One region of the Luteibacter sp. ME-Dv--P-043b genome, then DNA from elsewhere that is predicted to be linked to it. Evidence: predicted binding sites of a transcription regulator. Region 1 holds the regulator's gene; each other region holds the start of a gene.
The links. Region 1 encodes FliA, which starts transcription of late flagellar genes. Its sites were predicted from a motif close to TAAAGTTTNNCNNNCNNNGGCCGATAA; they were not measured.
Positions count from the first base shown of each region.

Region 2: QRN34_RS03145 (STAS domain-containing protein) is a predicted target of FliA. The motif match lies at 2,302-2,328, and genes of this name have one in related genera.
Region 3: QRN34_RS17300 (flagellar hook-length control protein FliK) is a predicted target of FliA. The motif match lies at 2,925-2,951, and genes of this name have one in related genera.
Region 4: flgM (flagellar biosynthesis anti-sigma factor FlgM) is a predicted target of FliA. The motif match lies at 1,583-1,609, and genes of this name have one in related genera.

Region 1 covers NZ_JARVRT010000035.1:6,115-11,465, forward strand. Annotated here, with positions in the region: gene QRN34_RS16515 (flagellar motor protein) at 1-481, opposite strand, end outside; gene QRN34_RS16520 (chemotaxis protein CheA) at 481-2,556, opposite strand; gene QRN34_RS16525 (protein phosphatase CheZ) at 2,564-3,205, opposite strand; gene cheY (chemotaxis response regulator CheY) at 3,216-3,617, opposite strand; gene QRN34_RS16535 (RNA polymerase sigma factor FliA) at 3,674-4,405, opposite strand; gene QRN34_RS16540 (P-loop NTPase) at 4,402-5,277, opposite strand; gene flhF (flagellar biosynthesis protein FlhF) at 5,347-5,351, opposite strand, start outside.
Region 2 covers NZ_JARVRT010000005.1:29,840-35,190, reverse strand. Annotated here, with positions in the region: gene QRN34_RS03155 (chemotaxis protein CheA) at 1-1,506, opposite strand, end outside; gene QRN34_RS03150 (response regulator) at 1,557-1,919, opposite strand; gene QRN34_RS03145 (STAS domain-containing protein) at 1,930-2,247, opposite strand; gene QRN34_RS03140 (glucokinase) at 2,506-3,543, shown strand; gene QRN34_RS03135 (family 20 glycosylhydrolase) at 3,540-5,351, shown strand, end outside.
Region 3 covers NZ_JARVRT010000040.1:4,588-9,938, reverse strand. Annotated here, with positions in the region: gene secD (protein translocase subunit SecD) at 1-1,185, opposite strand, end outside; gene yajC (preprotein translocase subunit YajC) at 1,245-1,589, opposite strand; gene tgt (tRNA guanosine(34) transglycosylase Tgt) at 1,733-2,863, opposite strand; gene QRN34_RS17300 (flagellar hook-length control protein FliK) at 3,010-4,221, shown strand; gene QRN34_RS17295 (flagellar biosynthesis protein) at 4,218-4,481, shown strand; gene murD (UDP-N-acetylmuramoyl-L-alanine--D-glutamate ligase) at 4,486-5,351, opposite strand, start outside.
Region 4 covers NZ_JARVRT010000047.1:27,024-32,374, reverse strand. Annotated here, with positions in the region: gene QRN34_RS18925 (methyl-accepting chemotaxis protein) at 1-843, shown strand, start outside; gene flgA (flagellar basal body P-ring formation chaperone FlgA) at 840-1,541, shown strand; gene flgM (flagellar biosynthesis anti-sigma factor FlgM) at 1,644-1,955, shown strand; gene QRN34_RS18910 (flagellar protein FlgN) at 1,952-2,395, shown strand; gene QRN34_RS18905 (HDOD domain-containing protein) at 2,448-3,722, shown strand; gene QRN34_RS18900 (MAPEG family protein) at 3,731-4,141, opposite strand; gene QRN34_RS18895 (TMEM43 family protein) at 4,158-5,219, opposite strand; gene QRN34_RS18890 (MBL fold metallo-hydrolase) at 5,198-5,351, opposite strand, start outside.

The DNA of each region.
Region 1 (5,351 bases):
CGCCGATGATGCCCATCGTCGGGGAATAGGCGCCGGCGTTCTCGTAGACCTTGGCTGCCTCGATGTCGTTGTGCTCGCGCGCGAGCACTTCCACTTCCAGGACCGAACGCATGGCGTCGGGCTCGGTGCCGTCCACCAGCAGCTGAAGCCCCTTACGGATGAAGGGGTCCGACTCGCGCTCGATCGAGGGTTCCAGCCCGAGCAGGCCGGTGCGCCGGGATATCTCGCTCCAACCGACGATGCGGCCGACGAGGTCCTCCGACTCGATGTCGGGCGGACGGTAGACCCAGGGCAGCATGCTCCAGGCACGCTTGAGCACGGGCCCCGGTGTCTGCACCAGCAGCGCGGCCAGCGTGCCGAGGAAGACGATGACGAAGGCCGCCGGGTTCCACAGGGCGTCGAGGCTGGAGCCCTTGAGGATGGTCCCCACGATGATGACCACGAAGGCCAGGATCGTGCCGACGACGCTGACGATATCCATCAGACCGCCATGCGCAGCGACGGCAAGACCTGCCCGCTGTCGTCGGCCAGGCCGGACAGGTCGAGTACCAGCGAAATCCGCCCGTCGCCCGTGATGGTGGCACCCGCCACGCCGGGTACGTCCTTGAGGAACGGGCCGAGCGGCTTGGCCATGACGTCCTCGCGGCCGAGCACTTCGTCGACCAGGCAACCCAGGGTCTGGTGACCGATCTGCACGACGACCACGTGGCCGCCCTTGCCGCCGGTGCCGGCCCAGTGGCCGAGGTCGGCCAGCGGCAGCGCGCGCTGGCGGTGTGCCGCGACGATGCGGCCGTCCAGTTCCTGGATCTGCCCGGGCACCAGCTCGAATACCTCGCTGACGTTGGACAGCGGCAGCGACAGCAACCGATGCCCCACGCGTACCATCAGTACACGCATGATCGCCAGCGTGAGCGGCACGGAGAGGCGCACGGTGCTGCCGTGGCCCACGCGCGAATCGATGGACAGCGTGCCGCCCAGTTCGACGATCTTGGTCTTGACCACGTCCATGCCGACGCCGCGGCCGGAGATGTCCGATACCTGGCTGGCCGTGGAGAAACCGGGCCGGAAAACGATCTCGTAGCACTCGCGCTCGTCCAGGCGTGCGGCCTGCTCGGCATCCATCAGGCCCTTCTCGACCGCCTTGCGCCGGAGCACTTCGGGATCCATGCCCTTGCCGTCGTCGGTGACGGTGATGACGATGCGGTCGCCATACTGGCCGGCCGCCAGGCGCACGGTGCCCAGGCGCGGCTTGCCTTCGGCCGCACGCGCATCGGGCATCTCCACGCCGTGGTCCACCGCATTGCGCAGCAGGTGGACCAGGGGATCGGCCAGGGCCTCGACCACGGTGCGGTCGATGTCGGTGTCCTCGCCTTCCGTGACCAGCTCGATTTCCTTGCCGAGCTGGCGGGCAAGGTCGCGAACGATGCGCGGAAAACGGGAAAACAGCTTGCCGACCGGTTGCATGCGCATGCGCAGCACGGCGTTCTGCAGGTCTTCGGCGACGCGCTCCAGCTCGCCGATGGCGCGCTCCATCGGATCGTTGCCGCCGCGCGGCGCCAGGCTGGTGAGGCGGTTGCGCACCAGCACCAGTTCGCCCGCCGCGTCGACCAGGCTGTCCAGGCGGTGGGTGTCCACACGCACGGTGGTGTCGGCGGTGGAAGAAGCGCGCTTCTCCGCGCTGGCGGCCGGGGCAGGAGCCGGGGCAGACGCGACGGGTGAAGCTGCGGCAGGCGCAGCGGCAACCGGCACCGCAACGGAGGGAACCGCAACGGCGACGGGAGCCGTCGGCGGCACGATCGCGCCCGGTGCGGCCGCACCGTGCAGGGAATCCAGCAGCGCCTCGAACTCGTCGTCGCTGATGGCGTCGTTGTTCGCCACGGGCGCCGGGGCCACGGCAACGACCGGGGCGGGCGGCGGCGGAGCGGACGCACCCTCGGCGCCGGGCGCACCGGTGCCGTAGAGCGAGTCGAGCAGGGCTTCGAATTCGTCGTCGTTGATCGTGCCCGACGGTGCCGCCGGCGTGCGATCGGTGCGGGCGGCGTCGAGCATCGCCTCGAACTCGTCCTCGATCGGGTCGTACGGCTTCTGCGGGCCGGGGGCTGCCGCGGTCGCCGTCGACGTGGCGGCCGCCGAGATCGGCACGGCAAGCGCCACCGGCGGCGCAGACACGGCGCGACCGGGGATCAGCAGGCGATCGAGCAGCGAACGCGGTGCGGGCTCGATCGGCACGCCGCCGTCGGCGGCACGCATCATGTCGTTGAGCAGGTCGAGCGATTCGAGCAGCGCGTCCATATAGGCGGCGTGCAGCACGATCACCCCGTTGCGGGCCTCGTTGAGCAGATCCTCGCCACGATGGCACAGCTCGACCATGGCGTTGAGGCCAAGGAAGCCCGCCCCGCCTTTCACCGTGTGGAAGGCACGGAACACCGCGTTAAGCAGCTCCACGTCGTGCGGAGAGGCTTCGAGATCCACGAGCTGTTCGCCCAGGCTCTCGAGCAATTCGCGCGCTTCGATCAGGAAGACATTGAGCAGCTCGTTGTCCAGCTCCACGCTCATAGGGTACTCAGAAACCGAATTCGCTGAGGAGCCGGTCCACTTCGTCCTGGCTGACCTTCTCGGCGGCCGGCGCATTACCGCCCGCGAGCGAACCGGTGAGTCGGACCAGCTCGACGAGCGAGGATTCGACCTTGGCCATGAAGGCCTCGACCTGGGCCACACGCTGACCGGAAAGATCCTGCCAGGACTGCGCCTCGACCATCTCGCCCAGCCCGATATCGCAGCTTTGCGCGAAGTCGCCGACACGCACGGCCAGTGCCGTGGCGTGGGTGCCGAACGCCGGATCGGCGTGATCCAGCACCAGAATCTCATCGGCCTGCTTGGCCAGCGCCTGAGCCTGCGGACGCAGCTTCTCGCTGAAGTCCAGCGTGCGATGGGCCGCCGTGGAGCTCATTTCCAGCACATCACGCAGATGCTTGCGCGCATCGCTCATGTTGCCCGGCACGCCATCGGTGGAGATGTCGGAGGCCAGGCGACGCGCGGATTCGTGCAGGTCGCGTGCGAGGTGGCCCAGCGCCAGGAACAGGTGCTGCTCGCGGCTGCGGATCAGGTCGTCGAGCGCTTTCTCGAACGCCGCCGAGTCGTCGGCATCGAGCAGTTCACGCAACTGGGGGGCCACGTCCTGGCCGGGGGAAAGCATCGTGTTCATCGTCATTCCCTCAGCCCGCTGCCGCGGCAAGTCGTTCGAATATCTTGTCGAGCTTTTCCTTCAGCGTCACCGCCGTGAAGGGCTTGACCACGTAACCGTTCACGCCGCTCTGCGCGGCGGCGATGATCTGGTCGCGGTTGTTTTCCGCGGTGACCATCAACACGGGCATGGACTTCAACGCCGCATCCGCGCGAATGGCGCGAAGCAGGTCGATGCCCGTCATGTTGGGCATGTTCCAGTCGGTAACGACCAGGTCGATGGGCTGCGCGCGCAGCAGCGCGAGCGCCGCGTTGCCGTCTTCGGCCTCCTGGATGAGCGTGTTGGTGAAACCCAACTCGACCAGGAGGTTCCTGACGATGCGCCGCATGGTGGAAAAATCGTCCACCACGAGGATCTTCATGTTCTTGTCCAAAACTGCTCTCCGCCTCGTACGCTTTTTTCTTTACCGGCGACGGCACCGCGATGCCGTCACTGCTTGTCTTTCCAACCCGACATGCGTGCGCGGAGGCGAATCAGGGCCTGGCCATGGATCTGGCACACCCGCGACTCGCTCACACCCAGCACCGCACCGATTTCCTTCAGGTTGAGCTCTTCATCGTAGTACAGGGACATGACCAGCTTCTCGCGTTCCGGCAACCCGTCGATCGAATGGGCCAACGCGTCGCGCAGGCCGTTCTTCTCGAAGTTGCCTTCCGGACCGGCGGCGTCCGGGTCCGCCACGTCGATCGCCGCGCCTTCGTCGCCTTCCGGCGCCGTCAGGCTGAGCAACCGCGCGCTCGCCGCGTCGGCCAGGATCTGGTTGTACTCCATGGCGTCGATGCCCAGCCGCTTCATCACTTCCGCGTCTTCGGCGTCGCCACCCGTCTCGTTCTCGATCTGTCTCGTTACCTCCGCCACCTCGCGCAGCTTCCGATGGACGGAGCGCGGGGTCCAGTCCGTCTTGCGCAGTTCGTCCAGCATGGCGCCACGAATGCGGATTCCCGCATAGGTCTCGAAGCTGGCCGCGCGAGTCGGCGAGTAATTCCTCGCCGCCTCCAGCAGCCCGATCATCCCGGCCTGCATCAGGTCGTTCGCATCCACGCTCGGCGGCAGGCGACCCATCAGGTGATAGGCGATCCGGCGCACCAGCGGGGCATGCGTCCTGACCAGCTGGTCGGCCGAAACCTTTGTTACTTCAAGGTATTCGCTTGCAACACTCACAGTGGCAGCCCTCCCCCCATGTGGTTCCGTTCGGCGAAAAAGCCGATGCGGCCCTGCACCCGGGGTTCGGGTTCACCCCATGTATCGACCGACCGGGCAAGATTCTTGAATCCCACGGCCGAACGGCTGCTCGGCCAGGCGTCGACCACGGCCGACTGGCGGCGGATGGCCTGTCGCAGGTACTCGTCGTGCGGCACCATGCCCATGAAGTCCAGGGACACGTCCAGGAAGCGATTGGTCACGCGGGCCAGCTTCTCGAACAGCTGGCGGCCTTCCTGGGCGTGGCGGACCATGTTGGCCACGATGCGGAAGCGGTTGACGTCGAATTCGCGGCTCATCACCTTGATCAGCGCGTAGGCGTCGGTCAGCGAGGCCGGCTCGTCGCAGACCACCACCACCACCTCGTCCGACGCGGCGGCGAACATCGAGACGCTGTCGGAGATGCCGGCCGCGGTGTCGACGATCAGGTATTCGGGGGCCACGGGGTATTCGTCGAACGCGCGGATCACCGCGGCGTGCTCGATGTTCGGCAGCTGCGCCATGCGGCGCGCGCCCGAGGTGGCGGGGATCACCTTCAAGCCGTGGTTGGCATGGAGGATCAGGTCCTCGATGCGGCACTCGCCCTCGAGCATGTGACCCAGGTGGCGCGTGGGCTGCAGGCCGAGGAGCACGTCGATGTTGGCCATGGCCAGGTCCGCGTCCAGCAGGACCACGTCGCGCCCGCCCATGGACAGCGCCATGCCCAGGTTGACCGCCACCGTGGTCTTGCCCACGCCGCCCTTGCCGCCCGCGATCGCGATGCTGCGGGTCGGGCGACGGTCGGCAAGCCAGTTGAGTCCGGCGGCCTGGGTGGAATCGACGTGTGTGCTCATGAAGGAATTCACTGCCGTGAAAGGGTGTGCGGATGCGGATGCCGTAGTCACGTTACTTCAGTTCCGGGGTCAGG
Region 2 (5,351 bases), on a different contig from region 1:
CACGCTACGGATATTGACCGTGCCGCCCAGGTCCATGACGTTGCGGCGTACCACGTCCATGCCCACGCCACGGCCCGACAGGTCGGTGGTGGCGGCGGCGGTGGAGAAGCCCGCTTCGAAGATGAGGTCGGCCACGGCGTCGTCGGACAGGTGCTCGCCAGAGCTGATGATGCCGCGCGACACGGCCTTGGCGACGATGGCGTCGCGGTTGAGACCGGCGCCGTCGTCCGCCACTTCGACCACGATGGAGCCGCCGCGATGGAAAGCTTCCATGCGCAGCGTGCCGGTGTCGCCCTTGCCCGAGGCCAGGCGCTTGTCCGGCATCTCCAGGCCGTGATCGATCGCGTTGCGCACCAGATGGACCAGCGGATCGCCGATCTTTTCCAGCACGGTCTTGTCGAGTTCGGTGGTTTCGCCGCGCATGTCCAGCACGACTTTCTTGTCCAGCTTCTGGGCGAGGTCGCGGACCAGGCGCGGGAAGCGGTTGAACACCGTGCTGATGGGGAGCATGCGGATGCTCATCACGCTTTCCTGCAGCTCGCGGGTGTGCCGACCCAGCTGGGCCAGGCCCTGGCGGAACATTTCCAGCTGCGATTCGTCCACGCCGTCGTTGAACTGGGTGAGCATGGACTGGGTGATGACCAGCTCGCCGACCAGGTTGATCAGGACGTCGATCTTCTCGATGCCGACGCGGACCGAGCTGGATTCGCTGTTGACCGCGGGTTCGCGGACGGCGCGTGGCGCGGCGGCCGCAACCGGCGCGATGGCCTCGACGACAGGCGCGGCCACCGGTGCCGACAGGCGCGGCGTGGCCGTGAGGTCGCAGTCGCCGTCGACCCAGTCGAACACGCCTTCGACGGCGGCGCGCTTGGCGCCGGCGTCCAGGCTCAGCGTCCAGCCGAGGTAGGACGACTCGGCGTCCATGTCGGCCAGCGCGGGAAGCTTGCTGGTGTCACAGGTGACCGTGAGCGGGCCCATGGCCTCCAGCTCGCGGAACATGCGTGCCGGATCGTTGCCGGTCTTGAGCAGGTAATCGAACGGGCGGAACGCGATGTCCCAGCCTTCGATGGCTTCGACCGGTGCGGCGGCCTTGACCGCCACCGGCGCCACCGGGGCGCCCGAGACCATGGCCGACAACTCGGCCAGGAGCGCCTGGCTTTCCGGCGTGGCGGCCGGCTGGCCGGCCATCGACAGGGACAGCATGTCGCGCACCGTATCGCCCGAGCGCAGCAGCAATTCGACGACGGCCTTTTCCATCGGACGGCGGCCACTGCGGACCTCATCCATCAGGTTTTCGGCCACGTGCGTAAATGCCGCGACGTCGGTGAAACCGAACGTGGCCGCACCGCCCTTGATCGAATGGGCGGCACGGAACACGACGTTGATCAGTTCCGGGTCTTCGGCACCCTCGTCCAATGCGAGGAGCGCCTGCTCCATGGCGTCGAGACCGTCGAGGCTCTCTTCATGGAACGCCTTGTGGAATTGCGCCAGATCGACTTTGGACATGGGGGAACCCTGGATGACCGGAACGTGTAAGGAAGCGACTTGCGGAAAGATCAGCCGAGAACGCGGCCGACGGTGGCCAGCAGCTGCTCCGGATCGAACGGCTTGACCAGCCAGCCGGTGGCACCGGCGGCCTTGCCTTCCATCTTCTTTTCCGGATTGGACTCGGTGGTGAGCATGAGGATGGGCACGCCGCGGTAATCCGGACGGGTGCGGATCTCACGAACCATCGAGATGCCGTCCATCACCGGCATGTTCACGTCGGCGAGGATCAGGTCGAACTTGTGCACGGCGGCGGAATCGAGCGCCGCCTGGCCGTTGTCGGCCTCTTCGACGTCGTGACCGGCGCCACGCAGGGTGAAGGCGACCATGCTGCGCATGGAAGCCGAATCGTCTACCGCAAGAATCTTAGCCATCGAAGCACCTTCAGTTCACGCCGGCGTGGGCCGGCAGTTCAATCAGACTGTTGAGACCCAGCACGGCGACGCCGCGCTGGAGGGGATCGCTGACGCCTGTCCAGGTGACGGTGCGTCCTGCCGCCCGCGCATCGCGGGAAAACGCGGCAAGCAACTGTAGCGCCGCCGTGTCGACCTGGGCCACCGCGCTACCGTCGATACCGACCGGACCGCCACTGGCGAGCGCCGCCAACAGCGTATCGCGCAGCGCGGGGGCCGCGGCGATGCGCAGGTCGGCATCGAGTGCCAGCGCTGAGCTGGTGGCTTCTTTGGAGGATTTCTTGGCCATCGTCCGTACCATGGGGACCCCGTGGCGCAGATCGCCTGGGGTCGTTCGATGGGCTTATCGGCCCCACGGGGGAAAGCTTTAGGCGATGCGTCACCGGTTATGAAATCCACCGCCGACCATTGTGAAATTCACCCATCTTCACCAGTGAACATGATATTCATTGACAACGTTGTCATGGCGGAAAAAACTCGAACCGTATCGTCGCGCCGCATGACCTTTTTCGTCACGCGGCGATCGCCAGCAATCACGGGGTCAATGATGGGAACCTTCTCCAACCAGCCGGTCGTCACGGACATCGCGTCGGCGCGGCGCCCGGTGCTTGCGGCGGATGTCGGCGGCACGCACGCGCGCGTCGCGCTGGTCTATCCCCAGGGGCCAGCACAGGCGGCCGTCCAGCTGCTTTGCCACCGCCGCTACGTCGGCGCCGAATGGCCCAGCCTGGCCGCCATCCTAAAGGATTTCCTGGCGACCCATGCGTACCTGGCCCCGCTGGGGGTGGAGCGCTGCGCCATCGCCATCGCCGGGTATGTGCTGAATGACCAGGTCGCCAACAGCAACCTGCCGTGGCCGGTGGCGCTCGGCGATATCCGCGCCGTGGCGGGCGACGCGCTGGAGGTGGTCAACGACTTCGAGGCGGTGGCCTTCGCCAGCCAGTTCATCGACCCTGCCGAGGCGGTCGCCGTGCTCCCGGGCATCCCCGGTGGTACGCGCGGTCCCGTCGTGGTGATGGGACCGGGTACCGGGCTCGGCTCGGCCGTGCTGCTGCCGGGCGACGGGCAGGCCACGGTATTGCCCACGGAGGCGGGCCAGATCGCCTTCGCCCCCGGCGACGAGCGCGAGGCGGCCATTCTGCGCGTCCTGGCCCGAACCCGGCCTTACGTGTCGGTCGAGTCGCTGCTGTCGGGACCCGGCCTGCTGGCCACCTATCGCGCCCTCGCCGAACTGGACGAGCGGGACGCGCCGCTGGCCACCCCCGGCGAGGTGAGCGCGGCCGGCATGGCCGGTACCGATCCGACCGCGCATGCCGCGCTGGACGTCTTCTGCGCCGTACTGGGCGGTTTCGTCGGCGACCTGGCCATGCTCTACGGCGCGCAGGGTGGCGTATTCCTGGCCGGCGGCATCCTTCCCCAGATCAGCGACGTCGTCCTGGCCAGCCGGTTCCGCGAGCGCTTTTTCAACAAGGGCGTCATGCGACCTTTCCTGGAGCGCGTGCCGGTGTGGCTGGTGGAGCACGGTCACCTTGGCGTGCTGGGCGCGGCCACGATGCGCGCGGGCTCGCGGGTGGGCTCACGATGACCGTCGGCAGCAACGGCCGGAAGCCCGCAGCACGGCACCTTGGCCGCCGCCTGGCCCTGGCCGCCGCGCTGGCCTGCACCGGCGGCCTGGCGCACGCCGACGCGCTGCCGCTCATTCCCCTGCCCGCCGACATCCGGCAGACCGAAGGCTCGCTGGCCATCGACGCGCATACCGTCATTGCCTATGCGCCCGGCGATCGTGGCGCCGAAGCCGCCGCGGTCTACCTCGCCGCCGAACTGAAACGCAGCCGCGGCCTGTCCCTGACGCCCATCCCCACGCGGCAGCCACCCCATGGCGCGATCGTGCTGCGTACCGATCCGGCAACCCGCGTGACCCAGGCGGACGGCTACACCCTCGACATTACCGGCGACGGCGCCCGGATCGCCTCGCGCGGCGACGCGGGTCTTTTCTACGGTGCGGTCACCCTCTGGCAGCTGGCGAGCGCAGATGGCCAGCAGGGTGCGACACACGTCCCCGACGTCGCCATCCGTGACTGGCCGCGCTTTGCATGGCGCGGCCTGATGCTCGACGTCGCCCGGCATTTCCACGATGTGGCCGCGGTCAAGCAGGTGCTCGACGCCATGGCCGAGCACAAGCTCAACGTCTTCCACTGGCACCTCAGCGACGACCAGGGCTGGCGCATCCAGATCAGGCGTTACCCCCGCCTTACCGACGTGGGCGCCTGGCGAACGCCGCCGGGCGCGGGCACGTTCGGCGAGCCGGAGCGCTACGGCGGCTTCTACACCCAGGAGCAGATCCGCGACGTGGTGGCTTATGCCGCCGCCCGCCACATTACGGTGGTGCCGGAACTGGACATGCCCGGCCATGCACAGGCCGCGGTGGCCGCCTACCCCGAACTGGTCGGTGTCACCGGCGAGCACCCCGCGGTTTCCGTGGACTGGGGTGTCAATCCCTACCTCTACAACGTGGACGACAAGAGCTTTACCTTCATCGAGAACGTGCTCGACGAGGTGATGGCGTTGTTCCCGTCCACGTACATCCACCTGGGCGGCGACGAAGCGGTCAAGGACCAGTGGAAACAGTCGCCCGCCGTGCAGGCGAAGATGGCCTCACTGGGCATCAAAGATGAAAACGCCCTGCAAAGCTGGTTCACCGATCGCCTGGGCGATTACCTCGCCAAGCACGGCCGGCGCCTGATCGGCTGGGACGAGATCCTCGAAGGGGGGTTGCCGCGCACGGCCTCGGTGATGTCATGGCGCGGCGTCGAGGGTGCGGTGGCCGCGGCGAAGCAGGACCACGACGTGGTGCTCGCGCCCGCCGGCTGGATGTATTTCGACAACCTGCAGAGCGACCGCGCCGACGAACCCAACGGTCGTCTGTCCGTGCTCGACCTCAAGCGCGTCTATGGTTTCGAACCGGTGGATGCGTCGCTGACACCGGAACAGGCCCGGCATGTGCTGGGTACCGAGGCCACCCTCTGGAGCGAGTTCATTCCCTCTACTCGCCACATACAGCATGCACTGTTCCCGCGCCTGGATGCCATGGCGGAAATCGCCTGGTCGCCACGTGACGTGCGCAACTGGGACAGCTTCCTGCAGCGGCTGCCCGCGCAGGTGCGTCGCTATGCGGCACTGGACATCGACGCGTCGGATACCGCGTTCGCGCCGGGCATCCACCTCGACGAACCGGTGTCCGGCATCCTGCGCGCCGGCAAGGCCACGGTGCGGATCGACACCCAGGTGACGTTCGGCACGATCCGCTACACGACGGACGGCAGCCTGCCCGATACGCAGGCCAAGGCCTATGCCGCGCCCTTCGACGTGACGCTGCCGACCACCGTGCGCGCC
Region 3 (5,351 bases), on a different contig from region 1:
GATCTCCTTGCCGTCAACCATCTTGATGTCGTTGGTACGCGTGATGTAGAGCACGGCCATCGGCTTGCCGACATTGCCGTTGGTGAAATCCTGCATCTTGCGGGCGGCCGCGCTGTTCAGCGTAACGCTGACATTGGGCGTGCCGTTCTGCTGGTCGCGGCCGGACACGGCCGAGGTCAGCTGGTCGCCCGTGGCGATCACCGTCTTGCTGAGCAGGTAGGGGCGGCGGTCGCGACCGTAATACAGCTTGGCATCCGGCGGCACGCTGCCGCTGCGCGCGGCATCCATGGCCTGCTGCGGCGTATACAGGCCGGCACGGTATTCCAGGGTAGCCGTGGCACCGATCAGGCGCTTGGCTTCCGCGGTGTCCTGCACGCCGGCCAGTTCCACGATGATCTTGTTCTCACCCTGCTGCTGGATCAGCGGCTCGGACACGCCCAGCTCGTTCACACGCTGGCGCAGCGTCGTCACGTTCTGGGTGATGGCGCTCTGCGCCAGTTCGCGCAGGCGGGTGGGCTTGACCACCGCATTGAGCGTGAAGCGATTGCCCGTCGAGGGGCCGTCGGTGACCGTCAGGTCGGTGAACTCGGCACTGATGGCGCTGGCGGCCGCCTGGCGGTCGGCATCGCTACGCAGCACCACGCCGACACCCTGGCCGCGCGGATTGCGTGACACCGCGTCGTAGGAGATCTTCTTGTCGCGCAGCATGGAGCGGATGTCGTCCGCGTAGCGGGTTTCCTGGTTGTCGATCACGGCGTTTTCGTCGACTTCCATGAGGAAGTGAACGCCGCCCTGCAGATCGAGGCCCAGCGGCATCGAGAACGCGTTGATCGAGCGCAGCCAGGCAGGCACGGTGGAGGCCAGGTTCAGCGCCACCGTGTAGTCGTCACCCAGCGCGCCGCGCAACGCATCGGAAGCCCGCGCCTGCGAATCGGCATCGTTGAAGCGCGCCAGCAGGCGCTCGCCCTTGTCGGAGCCGGCCACGTCGACGCTTGCGGCAGGTGCCTTCGCGGCGGCCAGGATGCCCTCGACCCGGGTCTTCAGACCGGCATCGACGGCGTTGCCGCGGTTGCCCGAGATCTGCACGGCCGGCTGTGGCGGGAAGACGTTGGGCAGCGCGTAGACGATGCCGAACAGCAACACGATCACGACCAGTGCGTACTTCCAGCGTGGAAAATCACTCATGCCTTACATTCCATGGAGGCGGCCGGGTGCCGGCCGCAGCTGACGCGATGCGAAGAAGCTCAGGACTTCTTGAGGCTGCCCTTGGGCAGCACCTGGGTGATGGCGCTCTTCTGGACCTGGACGACCGTGCCCGGGGCGATTTCCACCCGCACGAACGCCTCGCCCACGTCCTCGATGCGACCGGCCATACCGCCGCTCATCACTACCTCGTCGCCCTTGGACAGGGCTTCGAGCAGCGCGCGGTGCTCTTTCTGCCGCTTCATCTGCGGGCGGATCATCATGAAATAGAAGATGCCGAACAGCACCGCCATCATGATCAGCGGCGAAAAGCCCAGCGCGCCCTGGGAGGCGCCGGCGGCGGGAGCGGTGGCCTGGGCAACGGCGGCGAACATCGGAAGGCTCATGCAGATTCTCGCAAGTCATGGAACAGCCAAGGAAAAGCGGCTGCTCACGTAAAAAGATCGTGGATTATGCCACGCCCCCGGCGCTTATGTACCGCGCCGACCGTGGGGTCGCGGGGCGGCCTGTAGCCGCGGCCCGGGAAGGGTCAACCGTCGACGACCGCCTTCTGCCGGGCCGCGTAGAACGCCGCCACGAAGTCGTCCAGCGTGCCCGCCTCGATCGCGCCGCGCAGTCCAGCCATCAGACGCTGGTAGTGGCGCAGGTTGTGCATCGTGGCCAGCTGGCTGCCCAGGATCTCGTTGCAGCGGTCCAGGTGGCGCAGGTAGGCGCGGGAGAAGCCGTTGGCGCAGGCGTAGCAGTCGCAGCCTTCCTCGATCACGCGCGTGTCCGCGGCGAACTTCGCGTTGCGGATGCGCAGGGTGCCTTCATGGGTGAACAGGAACCCGTTGCGGGCATTGCGGGTGGGCATGACGCAGTCGAACATGTCGATGCCCCGGCGGACGGCCTCGACGATGTCCTCCGGCCGGCCGACGCCCATCAGGTAACGCGGGCGGTCCCTGGGCAGCATCGGCAGGGTCAGGTCGAGGGTGTGATTGCGCTCAGCCTCGGGCTCGCCGACGGCCAGGCCACCGATAGCGTAACCGTCGAAGCCGATCTCGATCAGGCGGGACGCCGAGCGCTGCCGCAGGTTTTCGTAGGTGCTGCCCTGGACGATGCCGAACAGCGCGTTGGGGTTACGCAGGTCGTCGAAGGCCTGCCGCGAGCGCTCCGCCCAGCGCAAGCTGAGCTCCATGGAGTCCGAGGCGACCTTTTCCGTGGCCGGGTAGGGCGTGCACTCGTCGAAGATCATCGCGATGTCCGAATCCAGCACCTTCTGGATACGCATCGATTCCTCGGGCGAGAGGAACACCTTGGAGCCGTCCACGGGCGAGGCGAAGGTCACCCCTTCCTCCGTGATCTTCCGCTTATGCGCCAGGGAGAACACCTGGAAGCCGCCGGAATCGGTCAGGATAGGCTTGTCCCAGCCGATGAACCGGTGCAGCCCGCCGAACTCCCCGACGATCTCCAGACCGGGGCGCAGGAACAGGTGGAAGGTGTTGCCGAGGATGATTTCCGCGCCGGTGTCGAGCACATCGCGCGGGGTCATGGCCTTGACGGAGCCGTAGGTACCCACCGGCATGAAGGCCGGGGTTTCCACGGTGCCACGGCCGAAGCGGAGACGGCCGCGCCGCGCCGCGCCGTCGGTGGCGAGAAGGTCGAAGGGGAGCTGGGTCATTCCCCTAGTGTAACGGGAGTGGCTACTGCCGTTTAAGCGCCACGCCGTGTCGGCATGTTCCTAAAGTTTCGCGAGTTTCCGCCGATCCCCTCACCACAGGAGCGAGCCCAGACCGGGGTTCGCACAGCCCCCGGGAGTAACTGCCCTTGATCATCCAGCCGACCAGTGTCGCCGCCCAGCTCTGGGCCGGCGCGGCTGCGGGCACCACCGCCGCCGCCGACGCATGGCGGGTGGGCACGTTGCTCACGGCGCGGGTGATCGGCCAGAACGACATAGGCAAGCTGCTGCTGGACATCGGTGGCATGACGGTCGAAGCCGATACGACCGGTACGCAGCTGCCTTCGCAGTTCCAGGTGCGGGTACTCACCCAGGGCACGCAGCCACAACTGGAAGTGGTGCTCGCGCCGATCGACGAACGCGTGGCCTTGCAGGGCCTGCGCGAGCGCCTTCCGCAACAGAACGGCTATGCCCCGCTGCTCGGCGCGCTGGCCGCGCTGGCCCGCAGCCCGGTCGCGCGGTCGCTTCCCGCACCGCTACGGGCGGCCCTCGCCACGCTGGAAGCCTCGATCAGCCGCCCGGACGATGTCGGCACGCCGACGGGCATGAAGGAAGCCATCGCCCGTAGCGGCGTCTTCCTGGAGTCCCAGTTGGCCGAACCGCATGCCGAACTGCCGGCGTCCGACGACTTCAAGGCCGCGCTGATGGTGCTGCGCCGGGTGCTGGCCGACCTGCCAGCGACCCGTGCGCCCGGCCTTGCCGCCGGCATGGGCGGGACGTTCTCCACGGGTACCGGTAAAGGCCCCCTCGGTGCCTTGCCCCGTCCGCTCAGCGACACGCCTCCGCCGCTCGCACAGCGCGCGCTGGTGGCACAGGCGCGCGCCGACGACCTGGCCATCACCGAAGACGACGTCGACACCCTGGTCAGCCAGCTGCGCACGGATACCCGCGCCGCGCTGTCGCGTGTGGAAATCGCCCAGCTCGAGTCGCATCCCCAGGCCGGCGTGTGGATGGTGGAGGTACCCCTGGCCGGCGTGCGCGGCTATGACGTGCTCCAGCTACGCATCGAGGAAGGCAAGGCCGGCCCGGGCGAGCCGGAAGGTCTGTGGACCATCGGCTTCGCCATCGACCCACCGACCCTCGGCGCGGTGCAGGGCGAAATCCAGCTTCGCGCCCCGCGGGTGTCCGTACGCCTATGGGCAGACCACGGGCCGACGGCCGCACGCCTCGAAAACGAATTCGTTCCCCTGCGTCGCACGATGGAAAAGAGCGGCCTCCAGCTCGACCATTTCTCCTGCATACACGGCCTGCCCGTGCCCACCAGCGCTTATAGCGCTGTCCTTCTCGAAGCGCGCGCATGAGCCAGGCCCTGCCTTCACCGCGACGCAGCGTCACGCTGCGGCTCGCCACCCCGACCAGCAGCGGCAAGAACGAGCGCGTGGATGCCGAGGGGGTTAAAGCAATGCTGGAACGTGCACAGGCCATGGGCCTCGCCCCGCACCTCGACCCGCAGGTCGCCACGTTGCTGGCGGCGGTGCGCCTGCGCGACGACGTGCCGCCGGAGCTCTATGCCGCCCTTGCCGCGGTGGTCGGCACCTTGCTGGCGGCGACCACGGACTGACCGGTCAAAGCACGCCCAACCCCTTGAGAGTGGCGTCTTCCGTGTCGAAGCCAGCCCATGCGGCAAACCGCTTGCCCCGTTCCGCGTAGTCGCGGAACTGGTCGAAGCTGGGTGCACCGGGCGAAAGCAACACCACCCCATCGCCGTCGAGCACCCTGCGTGCAGCCGCGACAGCGGCGGAAAGATCGGCCTCACGATGCACCTGCGCCACGCCCGCCGCCTCCAGCGCCTCGGCGATGCGGGGCCCGTTGCTGCCCTGGCAGACGATCGCCGCCGGGGCATGCTGCCGCATCGCTTCGATGAAGGGTGTCCAGTCCAGCCCACGGTCGTGCCCACCCACGATCAGCGCGACACGCGCGTCGCCCACGCTTTCCAGTGCCGCGAGGCTGGCCAGCGGCGTGGTGCTGATGGAATCGTTGATCCAGCGCAGGCCGTCGCGCACACCCAACGGTTGCAGGCGATGCGGCAAGGGAACGAAAGAAGACAGCGCGGGCGCCGCCGCTCGCGTATCGAAACCCATGATCTCGAGGGCGGCCAGCGCGGCACAGGCATTGAGCGCATTGTGCAGGCCGGGCGCGGACACCTGCGAGGCAGCGATTACGTTTTCGTCGCCACGCCGTATCCAGCCATCGGCCACGTGCCAGTGCGCCACGTCGCCGAAGGTGTGCAGGCCCGGATGCGGCGCGGCACGCGCCAGCAAGGCAGGCTGCAGGGCATTGACCAGCACCCGTCCCGACGACGCCAGCAGTTTCAGCTTGTCGTCGACGTAGCGCTCGCGTGAGCCGTGCCAGTCGAGGTGTTCCTCGTAGAGGCTGGTAACCACCCCAAGGCCCACGCCGAAGGCCTCGCCCGTCTGGAAGCTGGACAGCT
Region 4 (5,351 bases), on a different contig from region 1:
CGCAAGCTGACCGCAGCGGTGCAGGACATCGCCCACCAGACCAATCTGGTCGCCCTCAACGCCGCCATCGAAGCGGCGCGTGCCGGTGAAGCCGGCCGCGGCTTTGCCGTCGTGGCCGACGAGGTGAAGCAGCTGGCCGAGAAGACCACGCAGGCCACCGCCGAGATCGACCAGGTTACGCAGACCGTCGGCGAGTTCTCCGGCCAGCTGGACGACGCCGTGCAGAACAGCCTGCGCCGCCTGGACCAGACCCAATCCGGTATCGCGGGCATGCAGGCCTCGCTGGGGCGCGTCGATGCCGCCGTGCGCGGTGCGCAGGGCAGCCTCGATGCCGCTCGTGAGGGCATGGGCGCACTGAATACTCGTGTCGCCGCCATCCAGACGTCGCAGACGTCGCTGGGTCGCATCGGTAACGAGGCACGTCGCCAGGCCGATGCCGGGGCGCGTGCCGCCGTGCTGGCGCATCGCCTCAGCCTTGCCCGCCTCGAGACCGATGGCGCCCTCGACGCCGCCGGACTCAGCCAGATGATCCGCGAAGCCTGCCAGGGCCTCCGCTATGCGGTGGAACTGGCGTCGCGCGACCCGGCCGGCCTCGATCGCCGCTGGCTGGATACCACGCCGCTGATGCGCTGCATCGACCAGCTCCGTGTGCGCCGCCCGGATGTATCGATCGATGGGATCCGCGGCGCCGGCGAGCGCTTCACCTCGATGGCCTCGCAGTTCGCCATCACGCTGGGCGAAGGTCGCCATGCCGACGCCAGCCACATGGTTGCCGGGCTCAACAAGGAACTGGATACCGTGATCCAGGGCCTGTCCGCTGCCCTCGCGGAGCGCGCTGCGTGATCCGTCGCGCCCTGCCCTGCGGGATCGCCCTGGCGACCCTGTGCGGCTGGCCGCTCGCCGCGGCGGCGGCACAGCCGATCGACGCGGTGAGCCAGGCCGCGGTGACCTGGCTGCAGACCCACCGCGCGCTGCCCGGCACCCGCATGGTGCTGGAGGCCGCGCCGCTGGACAGCCGGCTGCGCCTGGCCGACTGCCCATCACCCCTGGATGCCTCCCTGCCGGGCAATCGCCCGTTGAACGCGCGCGTCAGTGTCACCGTGCGCTGCCCGGTGCCGGGTGGCTGGACGGTGCGGGTGCCCGTGATGGTCAAGCTCTTCGCCCCGGTACTCGTCAGCAGCCATCCGCTGGCACGCGGCGACGGGCTGGGCGCTACCGATGTCCATACGGAAGAACGCGACGTCGCTACGCTGGCCTATGGCTATATCGCCGACCTGGAGCAGGCCGGTGGACGGGCCCTGGCGCGCCCGGTCAACGCCGGCACCGTGCTGACGCCGGGCATGCTGGCCGGCCGCCAGGCCGTACGCATCGGCGACGCCGTCAGTATGGAGGCCAGCGTCGAGGGCGTGGTCATCCGTGCCGAGGGCGTGGCCATGGGGGCCGGGGACACCGGCTCGCGGCTGAAGGTGCGCAACGCCTCGTCGGGCAAGGTGCTGGATGCCGTGGTGCGGGGACCGGGCTTGGTCGCGGTGCTACCCTGAGCAAAAGCCCGACCGCGTCACATTTCCGACACCGCGCCAGTTAAAGTTCTCCGACGGACCGCCGATAAGGATCTTGAGGGACAACAGATCCGAGGAAAAACCATGACCAACACCATCAAGCCAGGTATTCCTAACCAGCAGCCGGCGGTGCAGCTCCGCACCCAGAACGCCGCCACGGGTTCGGCCGCCCCGACGCAGAACGCCAGCCCGGTTCGTCCGAGCGGTGACAGCGTCAGGATCACGGACTCGGCCAAGGCGCTGGATGCCGCCAGTCGCGGCGACGGCATCGACGCCAAGCGCGTCGACGAGATCCGCTCGCGTCTCGCCGAGGGCAGCTACAAGCCCGACGCCCAGGCCATCGCCAGCAAGTTTCTTGCGATGGAAGGCCAGATCGGAGGCGCCAGCAGCGCATGAGCCCGACGCCCGCCTCCGACTTCGACGTGGCGCTAGGCGCCGTCATGGGCGACCTCGCCCGTGACGTCGATGCGCTGCACGCCAGCCTGATCGATGAGCGCATGGCGCTCGACCAGGCGAACATGCCCGCGTTGGAAGTCGCCGGACGGACCAAGAGCCGCCTGCTGGACCACATCGAGAAACTCGATGTCGAGCGCCGCCAGATCAGCGACGCCGCCGGTATCGACAGCCTGCACGACCCCCGCTGGTCGCCGACCATCGAGCGCCTGCTCGAGTGCCGTCGGCTCAACGACGTCAACGGCCGCATCGTGGCACAGCGCATGGCCCATGTTCGCCAGGCCCTGGCCCTGCTGGCCGGCGATGCGCCCGGCGGCTCGACCTACGGCCCCACCGGCGCGACAAAAGTAAGACTTCGTTCCGGGATGCTGGCCCAGGCCTGACACCCCGGCACACGCGATACCGCGGGTTCACCACACGGCGTACGAGACAGTCATGGCAGCATCCCCCCAGCCGATAGCGGTGAACGACGATGGCATCCTGCCTATCGTCCGCGTGCCCATTCTGGACAAGAAGCAGTCGCTGTTCGCCTACGAGCTGATCTTCCCGCGGCCTGCCGGCACCGACATCGAGACGGCTGCCATCGCGCATACGCAGGCCACGCTCAGCGCCATCGCCGACGGCAGCCTCAAGCGCCTGGTGCGCGACAACCGCGCCTTCCTGCACATGTCGCGCTCGCTGCTGCTGGAGCATGCCGACATCCTGCGTCACAACGCGCGCCTGGGTGCCAGTATCGGCGCCGATGTGGGCAGCGACGACGCCCTGCTGACCAAGCTGCGTGAGCTGAAAAGCCACGGCTGCCTGTTCATGCTCGAGGATTTCAACCTCCCCGCCGACCCGGAACACCGTGCCGGCGTGGATGCCCTGCTGCGTATCGTCCAGTTCGCCAAGATCGCGGTGGACCACCGACACCCGGTGGCAGCGCGGGCGCACATGGACTACGTGCATGCGTTCGGCGTCAAGGTCATCGTCACCGGAGTCGACACCCACGAGAACTTCGTCGACTACGCCGAACAGGACGTCGACGGTTTCCAGGGCAAGTACCTGCTTCGTCCGGAGCGGGTGGACATGCCGCGACTGACGCCCAGCAAGCTGGGTGTGCTGCGCCTGATGGGCGCCTTGCAAGACCCGGAAAACGGCCCCGTCGAGATGGGCAAGATCGTCCGCGACGATGCCATCCTCAGCTACAAGCTGCTGGGCTGCGTCAACTCCGCCTACTTCGCCCTGCCCCGCCAGCTGAAATCGGTGGAACAGGCCGCCGTGTTCTTCGGCGTCAACCGCATGCGCAACTGGATCTTCACCATGGCCGTTTCGGGCATGGACGAGCGTCCGCCCGAGCTGCTGCGACTGGCCCTGGTGCGCGCGCACATGTGCGAAAAACTGGCCCGAAGCATCAAGCCCGAATTGCAGGAGATGGCCTTTACCGCCGGCCTGTTCTCGCTGCTGGATACCTTGATGAACGCGTCGATGGCCTATGTGCTGGAGCACCTGCCCCTGGCCATCGAGATCCGCGAGGCGCTGCTGGACGGTACCGGGCCTTTCGCCACCATCCTCGACCAGGTGCGCCACTGGGAACAGGGCGAGGTGGAAAGCGAAGACGCGCTACGCGAGCAGCATGTGACCGCCATGGCCACCATGTATGTCGAGGCGACCAGCTGGGCGGATCACGTCTACGCGTTCGCGGACGGCTCCGCCACCGCCGAGGCCTGATCGCCGGCTCAGAGTGTCGCCGGCGCGATCAGGTGGATCACCACGTACTGCCAGATCAGCATCGCCGCCATGGCGAGGATCACCAGCAGGGTCAGCCCCGCGCCGATGGCACGCCCCGCCGAGACGCCCGGGGTCTGCGAGAGCCCGATCGCATGCAGCACGCGGGCAACCACCAGCACGATGCCGAACACGTGCAACAGCATCGGCAGGGTCTGGTTGAGCTCCAGCACCAGCAGCAGGATCAGCGCCAGCGGCACGTACTCGGCGGCGTTGCCATGGGCACGCGCCGCACACGCCACGGCGCGGTTGCCACCATCGCCCAGCCCGATGCTGGTGCGCCGGCGCAGCCGTATCACCCGAATGGCGAGTCCCATCATCAGCAGCGCAACCAGCGCCGCATACAATCCCGTGATACGCATGCCTTGTCTTCCCAGGTCAGTTCGATGCCGGTGAGGTTTGTTGCTGCACACGCCAGATGGCCAGCCCCGCCCCCAGTACGGCGACGAGCAACCATACGCTGGCAGCCATCGCGTCGCCAGCCATCCACATCACACCGGCCACGGACGCGACGATAACGGCCCCGGTACCGGCGGCGAAAAGCACGTCGCGGCGCAGGCGACTGGTGCAGGCAAGCAGCAGCGCGCCCAGCGAGGCGGCGAGGAAAGCGGCCAGGCGCACCCAGGTCACGCCGCCCGGCGCCTGCGGGAGCACGGGCATGACGTCGAGCAGGCTGCGGACGCCCACCTGCACGTCGAACCCGGCATCCCCTTCCCTCACCGGCGTACCGGGCACCAGGGTGTCGCCATCGATGCGGGCCAGCACGGTCATCGACTGCACGGGCACGGCTTCCCAGGAGATGCGCAGGTCGCCCAGGCGCGGGTTGTCCGGCCTGGCGCTGGTGACCAGCGCATCGCCGGCGCGCTGGAAGGTGGCGGCGAAATTGGCCGGCAGCTTCTTCTCGTCCGGCGCGACATCGACGCGACCGGGGAACGCCCGCAGGATGGGCGTGGACAGCCGGAAATGACCGAGCCTGACCTCGCCCGCCTCGAACTGACGCCCCTGGATCGGGAAGGCGCCTGGGTTGACGTGCCCCGCCGGCTTGGCGAACGCCGAGGCATCGATCGGGCGATCGACCCAGTCCACCTCGTAGTGCGTGACCCCACCGACCGTGATCTCACGCCACTGGTACATCTCCACATGGCGCACGAGCACGGTGGACTCGACACGTACGTTGAAGTCCGCATCGCGCGGCGCATCGATGATCTTAGGGACACCGGTGACCCGGGTCAGCGATCCGTATTGCCCCGCGGAGGGTCGCCCGTTCGCGCCCAGGTCGAGTACTGCCGCGCCGCCGTGGCGGGCGACGGCGGTGCCGTAATCCATGACACGCCGTTCGTTCCAGGCGATCAGACCCAGCCCTACCAGGAGCAACGCCGCACCGGCCAGCCGTGACGCCCAGGCCAGGCCGGTGTGTTTCATCGTGTGTCTGGACCGCATCCCGATTCCCGTATCGCACCCGGCTGGCTATCGACGCCGGCAAGTCTCTCCAGCATATCGGCCGCGAGGTAGCGGCCTTTATCGTCTTTTACAGGCGTGGCTGCGGCGCAGTGTTCGTCGTGAGTGAAAAAC